Regions from separate parts of the Cytobacillus oceanisediminis genome, predicted to be linked through region 2. Evidence: riboswitches for the same ligand, from Rfam matches in the RefSeq annotation. Region 2 holds a riboswitch; the other holds the start of a gene.

Region 1 (4,425 bases), 2.2 Mb from region 2:
TTATACAGAGAATCTTTGGCTTGCTGCGATCGGCTTTTTGTTCCGGCAGGCATTAATGAATGCTGGAAATCCTATACAAATGTCGCTAATGATGTCTAAGGTAAATGATTCGATGAAAGGACTGGCAAACTCCGTCAATCAGATGGTTTTCAATCTGGGATGGGCTGTAATGGGGCCTGTTTCAACAGGAATCGTCATGAGATATGGAGATTATTGGGGATATGCACTCGTATTCACGATTACTGCTTCTTTATATTTGATCGGCTCTCTCTATTTTTTCTTTGTTTTCAGAAGCTATAATAAGACAAAAGCTGAAGCGCCTTCTGTAAAAATAGTATAATCTGACATATTTCTCGGGAAATGAAAGACAATGCCTAATAAACAGGCATTGTCTTTCTGTATTTGTCGAATGAAAAATAAAGGATTGAAGATCTTCCTTACTGAATATTAAAGATGATAGACCCATTAAAAGAGGTGAGGCTGTGAAGGATTTACCTGATGTATTTATCCGGGAATTAAAGGCTAAAGGGCATCTTGGATACTTTTTAAGAAAATCAAATTTCTCTTTGCTTATTAAGGCGGGAAATATAAGCATTCCTCTGATGGTTTCGAATGGGGAAATCCGGAAGGTAAGTCACACCAGCCATTTTGATGTGGAGATCTTGGGCTCTGATGAAGCTGTGCTGTCACTGATTTCAGGAGAGTTAAAGTTAAGAGATGCACTTTCCCAAAATAAAATAATGATGGATACCACCTTTAGAAAAAAATTGCTCCTCGAGTCTTTTTTCTGTTTAGGGAAAATTTCATATCACAATACTTGACCGTTTTTTTAATAGTATGATAATATCGTTTTAATATTAATTAACTGAATATTCTTATCAAGAGAGGCGGAGGGACTGGCCCAGCGAAGCCCGGCAACCGGTAAAGTACACGGTGCTAAATCCAGCAGAGCGGGATGCTCTGGTAGATAAGAAGAGACGATACAGCCCTCTTCTTATGAAGAGGGTTTTTTCAGCTCTTCGATAAGAAATACTAAAATTTTTATAGAGGAGAGAAAGCAATGACTGACAAACAAAAAAATTACCGTTTTGAAACAATTGGAGTGCATGGGGGACTGAAGCCTGACCCTGTAACTGGTGCAAGGGCGTTACCGATTTACCAGAATAATGCTTACCAGTTCAAGAATACAGATCACGCTGCAGATCTCTTTGCTCTTAAAGAGCCAGGATATATTTATAGCAGGATACATAACCCGACTGTAAGTGTATTTGAGGAAAGAGTGGCCTTGCTCGAAGGAGGAGTTGGTGCATTGGCTCTTGCAAGCGGACAGTCTGCCATTACTCTTGCCATATTAAACATAGCTGAAGCAGGCGATGAAATTGTTGCTGCGTCCAATTTATATGGCGGTACTTATAATTTGTTTGCAGTCACACTTCCCAAGTATGGAATTAAAGTGAAACTGGTCGATCCAAAAGATCCGGAAAATTTCCGTAACGCGATTTCAGATAAAACAAAGGCCATCTTTGCGGAAACGATTGGAAACCCGAGCTTAAAAATTCTGGATATTGAAAAGGTCGCAGCAATTGCACATGAGAATGGTGTGCCGCTTATTGTCGATAACACCTTTGCTACACCTTATCTTTGCAGGCCTATCGAACATGGTGCTGACATTGTTATACACTCTGCGACTAAATGGCTGCTCGGCAATGGAACAACAATGGGAGGAATTATTGTAGACGGCGGAAAATTTGACTGGAATTCCCCTAAGTTCCCGGGCTTTACAAAGCCGGATCCGAGCTACCATGATATTGTCTATAGCGAAGCAATTGGCGAGGCGGCTTATATTATCAAAGCACGCGTTCAGCTGTTAAGAGACTTAGGGCCTGCGATGAGTGCGCAAAGTGCATTTCAGTTTACATTGGGGCTTGAGACTTTGCATGTGAGAATGAAGGAACACATTGCCAATACAAAAAAAGTAGTGGAATACCTTGAGGCGCATCCAGCCGTTAATTGGGTGCTTTATCCAGGTCATGAAAGCCATCCGGACAAAGAATTGGCAAATAAATATTTGCCTAAAGGAGCAGGCGCTGTGGCTGTGTTTGGAATATCTGGCGGAAGAGAGGCTGGAGCCAAGCTAATCAATAACCTGCAGCTATGGGCACACGTGGCTAATGTAGGGGATGCAAAGAGCCTGATTATCCACCCTGCAAGCACCACTCACCAGCAGCTGGATGAAGAAGGTTTAAAAGCTGCAGGAGTGCCGGAAGATCTAATTCGGATTTCTATCGGAATCGAGAATGCGGAAGATTTGATTGAGGATCTGGAACAGGCAATAGAAGCAGCTGCAGGCATCACATCGCTTGCTGCAAAAGCATAAAGGAAAATTTACCATTCATTTTTTTCCGAAAGTTTAAAATTTCTTCGTTGACACCTTTTTGATGGCTATGATACGATAGCAAACGTAATTAAAAACTGCTAAATTTATTTAAAGCAATAATTGAATATAGAACGTTACGCTCTTATCAAGAGAGGTGGAGGGAAGTGCCCTATGAAGCCCGGCAACCGTCAATTAGTTGAAATGGTGCCAATTCACTCAAAGCATAGCTTTGACAGATGAGAGAAAGGACTTAATTTTTTAATGCCTTTCTGCTCATGTGCAGAAAGGCATTTTTGCTTTTAGCGCATGAAAGCTTATAAGGAGTAAAAAATAGGGGAATATGAGCAGTCTATTAATTATAATCTGTATCTTTCGATTAAAGAGGTGACATTTCACGTTGATTTCTATAAAAGATGTACAGAAGGTTTTCTCTTCAAAAAATGGCCAGGTAAAAGCAGTTGATGATGTAAACCTGGAGGTGAAAGAGGGAGAAATTTTCGGAGTTATCGGATATAGCGGTGCAGGTAAAAGTACCTTGATCCGCATGCTGAATGGGTTAGAGCTTCCTACCCAGGGCAGTGTAACAGTTGCAGGAAATGAAGTTTCAAAGATAAAGGGAAGCAAGCTAAGAAAAGCGCGTCAGGAAATAAGCATGATTTTCCAGCATTTCAACCTATTATGGTCGAGAACAGTAAGGGAGAATATCGCATTTCCGCTTGAAATCGCTGGTGTTTCACGGCAGGAAAGGCTGAAAAGGGTAGACGAACTCATTAAACTCGTTGGTCTTGAAGGAAGAGAAGATGCCTATCCTTCCCAGCTTAGCGGCGGTCAAAAGCAAAGAGTTGGAATTGCTAGAGCCCTTGCCAACAATCCGAAAGTACTGCTTTGTGATGAGGCGACATCTGCACTTGATCCGCAGACTACAGATTCCATTTTGGAGCTGCTTGTTGACATCAATGAGCGTCTGGGCTTAACAATTGTCCTAATTACTCATGAAATGCACGTTATCCGAAAAATCTGCCATCGGGTTGCTGTTATGGAAGGCGGCCGAATTGTTGAAATCGGTCCAGTATTGGATGTATTTAGAAACCCAAAAGCTTCAATTACAAAGCGTTTTGTACATCAGGTGACAGAGCCTGAAGAAACTAAGGAAACGATTGATCACCTGGTCGATTTGTATCCAAAAGGAAAAGTAGTGCAATTAGGGTTTGTCGGCGAATCAGCTGAACAGCCATTGATTACAAACCTGATCCGTAATTTCCAGGTAACCGTGAATATCCTTCAAGGGAAGATTTCCCAGACACAGAATGGTTCTTACGGTACTTTATTCATCCATGTTGATGGAGAAGCAGAGGAAGTTGCAAAAGCCATCGAATTTATTCATTCTCAGCAGGTGGGCGTGGAGGTGATTTCCAATGCTTAACGAATGGTTTCCAAATGTGAAGTGGGATTCCATGTGGGAAGCTACAATGGAAACCCTATATATGACAGCTATTTCTGTTCTCGCAACTTTTATTTTAGGTGCAATTCTGGGACTGCTGCTCTTCCTGACTTCCAAGGGTAACATTTGGGAAAACGCAGCAATTAATAAAATCATTTCCGCTTTCGTCAATATATTCCGCTCAATTCCGTTTATTATTTTGATCGTGTTATTGATTCCATTTACCAAGTTTCTTCTTGGAACAATGATCGGGGAAGATGCAGCACTGCCTGCATTAATTATTGGTGCTGCCCCGTTTTATGCCCGTATGGTTGAAATCGGCTTGAGGGAAATAGATAAGGGTGTAATTGAAGCGGCCAAGTCTATGGGCGCAAAAACAAGCACGATTATCTGGAAGGTTCTGCTTCCGGAATCAATGCCCGCCCTTGTTTCAGGAATTACCGTTACAGCCATCGCGCTGGTTGGCTACACAGCCATGGCCGGTGTTATCGGTGCTGGCGGACTTGGAAACCTTGCTTACCTGGAAGGATTCCAGAGGAGCCGCAGTGATGTGACGCTTATGGCGACTGTCATTATTCTAATCATAGTATTTATCATCCAGTTTATT
Region 2 (4,425 bases):
ACCTGGATAATGCACCTTCTTAACAGATGGGTGATCATTAAGGAAACCAGCAATTTTCTCAGCTGATTTCACAGACTGATCAAGCCTTACCTGCAGCGTTTTAATGCCTCTCAGCACAAGCCAGGCATCCTGAACACCCAGAACAGCTCCAAAGGAATTTTGGAGAAAAGCAAGTCTTGCGCCTAATTCCGGATCTTTCACAACCGCCAGGCCAGCAACGACGTCGCTGTGTCCGGATAAAAATTTGGTTGCGCTATGCAGCACTATATCTGCACCTAAAGTGAGAGGTTTTTGAAGGGCAGGGGTCAGGAATGTATTATCCACAAATGTCAGGGCTCCATGCTGTCTTGCAAGTGAACTAATGGCCTTTATATCTGTCACTTTCAGCAGCGGGTTGGAAGGAGTCTCTACATAGAAAACCTTTGTGTTGGGACGAATTGCTTCTTTTACTTCTTCAAGATTTGTCATATCAACAAATGTGTGCTCAATGCCAAAACGGGACAGGACTTCTGTTGTCATGCGATAGGTTCCGCCATATACGTCTTCTGTAATGACAACATGATCTCCCTGTGATAAGAGGAGGAATGCTGTAGAAATGGCAGCCATTCCAGAAGAAAAGGCAAACCCTCTAATACCTTCTTCAAGCTCCGCGATGACCTCTTCAAGTGCTTCCCTTGTTGGATTCAGGCTGCGGCTGTAATCATATTTTCCGAACGCATCAATATCTTTTTGATGGAAAGTGGAGGCATGCTGGATCGGTACACTGACAGCTCCTGTTTCCGGGTCGAATTTTTGATTATTGTGAAGCAATTTCGTTTGGAATGTGTAGTTCGAGCTCATCGTACTGCCTCCTTAACAACCTTTGCAAAAGCATGTTCAAGATCCGCCTTCAAATCTTCTGCATTTTCGATTCCAACCGAGAAACGCAGAAGCCTATTACAGACACCGGTTTCAATGCGGATTTCTTCAGGGATGTCCGCATGTGTCTGTGTTGCTGGATAAGTTATGAAACTCTCGACTCCGCCAAGGCTTTCAGCAAAGGAGATAAGGGAGAGGCTCTGCAGAAATGGATTCACCCAGGATTCATCCTTGATTCGGAAAGATATCATGCCTCCCTTGCCAGGATAAAGGACATCGGTTACTGCATCGTGGCCCGATAAAAATTCTGCTAATTCCTTCGCATTTTCTCCATGCCGTTCCATGCGGAGAGAGAGTGTCTTCATGCCTCTGATCAACAGCCATGAATCAAAAGGGCTAAGGACAGCCCCTGCGGCATTGTGGTTCATAGCCAGTGCCTCACATAACTCTTTGCCCTTTGCAACAATTAATCCTGCAAGGACATCATTATGCCCGCCAAGATACTTTGTTGCACTATGGATGACAATATCAGCTCCAAGCTTTAACGGCTGCTGAAGGAGAGGGGTATAAAACGTGTTATCAACGATAAGGAGGATATTATGCTTTTGGGCAATGTCTGCTATCAATTGAATGTCAGTCTGTTCCATCAGAGGATTAGTTGGAGTCTCCAGAAATATTGCCTTGGTCTTTTCCGTGATTAAATTTTCAACATCTTCGGGATTGCTGGTATTTACATATTTGCTCTGAAGTCCCCACTTCTTGAAGCCCTGTTCTAGCAGACGATATGTACCGCCATATAAATCCTTGGATACAATCCATTCATCTCCGGATTTAAAAAGAGACAGTATAGTAAGAATTGCAGCCATTCCAGAACTGCAGGCATAGCCTTGATCGCCTTCTTCCAGATCGGCGATTGCCTTTTCAAGCAGCTGGCGGGTGGGATTGCCTGTTCTGCTATAGTCAAAGCCAGTTGACTGGCCAATGCCTTCATGGCGATATGCCGTGGAAAAATATACAGGCGGATTGACTGCACCTGTTGCTGACTCACTCCTGTTTCCGATTTGCGCTAATCTGGTGTCAATTTTATACATGCTTGTAACCACTCCTTAGAAAAAATAAAAAAAGCCTTCTATAAGAAGAAGACTTTTTAATGTGATCAGCCATTCTTCTTATCTTTCAAGTTTTTAAGAAACTTGCAGGAATTAGCACCTTTTCAATCAAAAAAAATGATTGCTGGTTGCTGAGGCGTCGTCGGGCCTTACCCTCGACCTCTCTGGATAAGAAATCAAATATTAAATTTTCTCTAAACTTTACTACAGTAAACCGCTAATCGTCAACACTTTTTTGAATATTTTATGTTATAAAAAATATCCACTCAGATGTCTTGAGTCCTTTTGCCCTAAGCGTCCGTTTTTAAGGGGGAATGAGGAGGATTTTGAAAAAAAAAACTTTCCATCACATTCTGGAAAGTTTCTTTAAAGTATTCATTCTTCAATCAAATCGTTAACCGGCACATCCATTTCTTTTTCAGAATCTGCTTTTGTGTATATACGTGCTGTCTTAGTCTGCTCATCTACATGCTGAATGATGATCGGGATGCCATTGAAAGTAACACTGTACATTTCAGCAGACTCAGCAATCTCTTTTGCTCTGCCAATATTCATGGAAAAACCTCCTGAATTTGAATAATTTTAATGTGCCTTAAAATTACACAAATTATTCTTTGGAAAAATCTTGGCATAAAATGTTAGAAGTGGATCGCTTTAAAGTTCAGAATATTTGTTTTATAATAAAGGCAAATGAAATTTCTCTTGGAGGGAAGCTAATATGCGAGAACATAGCCACTGCCGCCACCGGTTTGCGGAATCCGAAGGACCAGCTGTATTCCAGACCATGGATGGCATTGAAGTAAATGTTTCTGGTTCCATGTTCGAAAAATGTACAACTTGCGGCCATTTTGATTTTCCTGTGGAAACGAGAGAAGCAATTGAATCTTCCCTAAAAGAAAACAGAAAAAATTCGAATGCAGTCAAACAAATCTATATTAACTTAGTTGAGACTTTTTAAAGCCGAACAGCACTTCGGCTTTTTATTTTTGCCTCTTATAAAAACCACCCAGTTATTTCTTATTTATAATTGTTTAACATTTAACAAAACATTTTATTAGAATAAGTAATTACTAAAAAAATTTTTAATAGTTTTCCACTATATTCATGTTTTTATCTTTGTACAACTAGATTTTCCGTGTTAGAATAACTGTGGAAACGTTTTATCCTCTGAAAAATATTATTATTCGTAAAAATAAAACGTTAATGCAACTTATAGATGGGTATTGTATTTTCAGGGGAGAAAAATGAATTTGAATTATTTACTTAAAAACAGTTATGGAGGTAATTTTCCATGAAAAAGCCATCGAATGGTGAGGGACCTTTTGAACAAGGATTTCATGGCCCCAACCTTGGCTACGTTATTGAACTATATGAAAGATACTTAGAGGATCCATCTTCTATCGATCCTGAAATGAAAGACTACTTTGAAAGAAATGGTTCCCCTCTAGCGAGTGAAGGAACTCCGCAAATGGCTTCATCAGCAAATCAGCCAATGAATGCCGGACAGCTTGAAAAAACACTTGCTGCAATTCGCCTTGCTGATAATATCCGCACATATGGCCACTTGGCTGCAGATATTTATCCGCTGGGTAACAATAAATCTGAAAGTGCATTATTCGAACTGAGCAAATATGGCTTAACTGAAAATGATTTAAAAGAGATTCCTGCTGGGGTCATTACTAAAGACGCCACATATCCATTACGCAACGGACTTGAAGCAATTGAATTCCTGAAAAGCGCTTATATGGGACCAATTGCGTTTGAATTCCAGCATATATTTGATGAAAACGAAAAAGACTGGCTTCGCCGTAAAATAGGGGCCAACAGCCACAAACTGTCAATGCAGAAGGCGGAAAAACTGAAAGTTTTAAGAAGACTGACTGAAGTTGAGGAATTTGAAAAGTTCCTTCATAAAACATTCGTTGGACAGAAAAGATTCTCAATTGAGGGTCTTGATACAATGGTTCCTTTACTGGATGAAATTGTTTCTGAATCCGTTTCTGATGGAGCCAAAACGATTAATATCGGCATGGCCCACCGCGGAAGGTTAAATGTTCTTGCACATGTGCTTGGAAAGCCGTATGAAATGATCTTCGCGGAATTCCAGCATGCGCCAAATAAAGAATTGGTTCCTTCCGAAGGATCTATCGGAATTAATTATGGCTGGACAGGCGACGTTAAATATCACCTTGGTCTTGATAAACAGATCAAAGATGAGAATACGACCATAGCCAGACTGACATTAGCAAACAATCCGAGCCATCTTGAATTTGTAGGTTCACTGGTTGAGGGCTACACCAGAGCTTCACAGGATAATAGAACAAAGGCCGGTTATCCTGAAGTAGATCCAAAAGCTGCTTTAGCCATTATCATTCATGGAGACGCAGCATTCCCAGGACAGGGAATTGTAGCAGAAACACTGAACCTAGGGCAGCTGACTGGCTATAATACGGGCGGT

Evidence for each region. Region 2 has a riboswitch for S-adenosylmethionine ahead of IRB79_RS13785 (methionine biosynthesis PLP-dependent protein). Riboswitches for the same ligand answer to the same signal wherever they lie in the genome.
Region 1: linked by a shared signal. The riboswitch ahead of IRB79_RS24895 (methionine ABC transporter ATP-binding protein) and the one ahead of IRB79_RS13785 (methionine biosynthesis PLP-dependent protein) in region 2 are both predicted to bind S-adenosylmethionine.

Annotation. Positions count from the first base shown of each region.
Region 1 is NZ_CP065511.1:4,929,947-4,934,371, reverse strand. It holds gene IRB79_RS24910 (MFS transporter) at 1-340, shown strand, start outside; gene IRB79_RS24905 (hypothetical protein) at 483-821, shown strand; SAM riboswitch class I at 873-974, shown strand; gene IRB79_RS24900 (O-acetylhomoserine aminocarboxypropyltransferase/cysteine synthase family protein) at 1,061-2,377, shown strand; SAM riboswitch class I at 2,517-2,620, shown strand; gene IRB79_RS24895 (methionine ABC transporter ATP-binding protein) at 2,775-3,800, shown strand; gene IRB79_RS24890 (methionine ABC transporter permease) at 3,793-4,425, shown strand, end outside.
Region 2 is NZ_CP065511.1:2,720,204-2,724,628, reverse strand. It holds gene metC (cystathionine beta-lyase) at 1-840, opposite strand, end outside; gene IRB79_RS13785 (methionine biosynthesis PLP-dependent protein) at 837-1,949, opposite strand; SAM riboswitch class I at 2,025-2,142, opposite strand; gene IRB79_RS13780 (H-type small acid-soluble spore protein) at 2,343-2,522, opposite strand; gene IRB79_RS13775 (hypothetical protein) at 2,686-2,925, shown strand; gene sucA (2-oxoglutarate dehydrogenase E1 component) at 3,259-4,425, shown strand, end outside.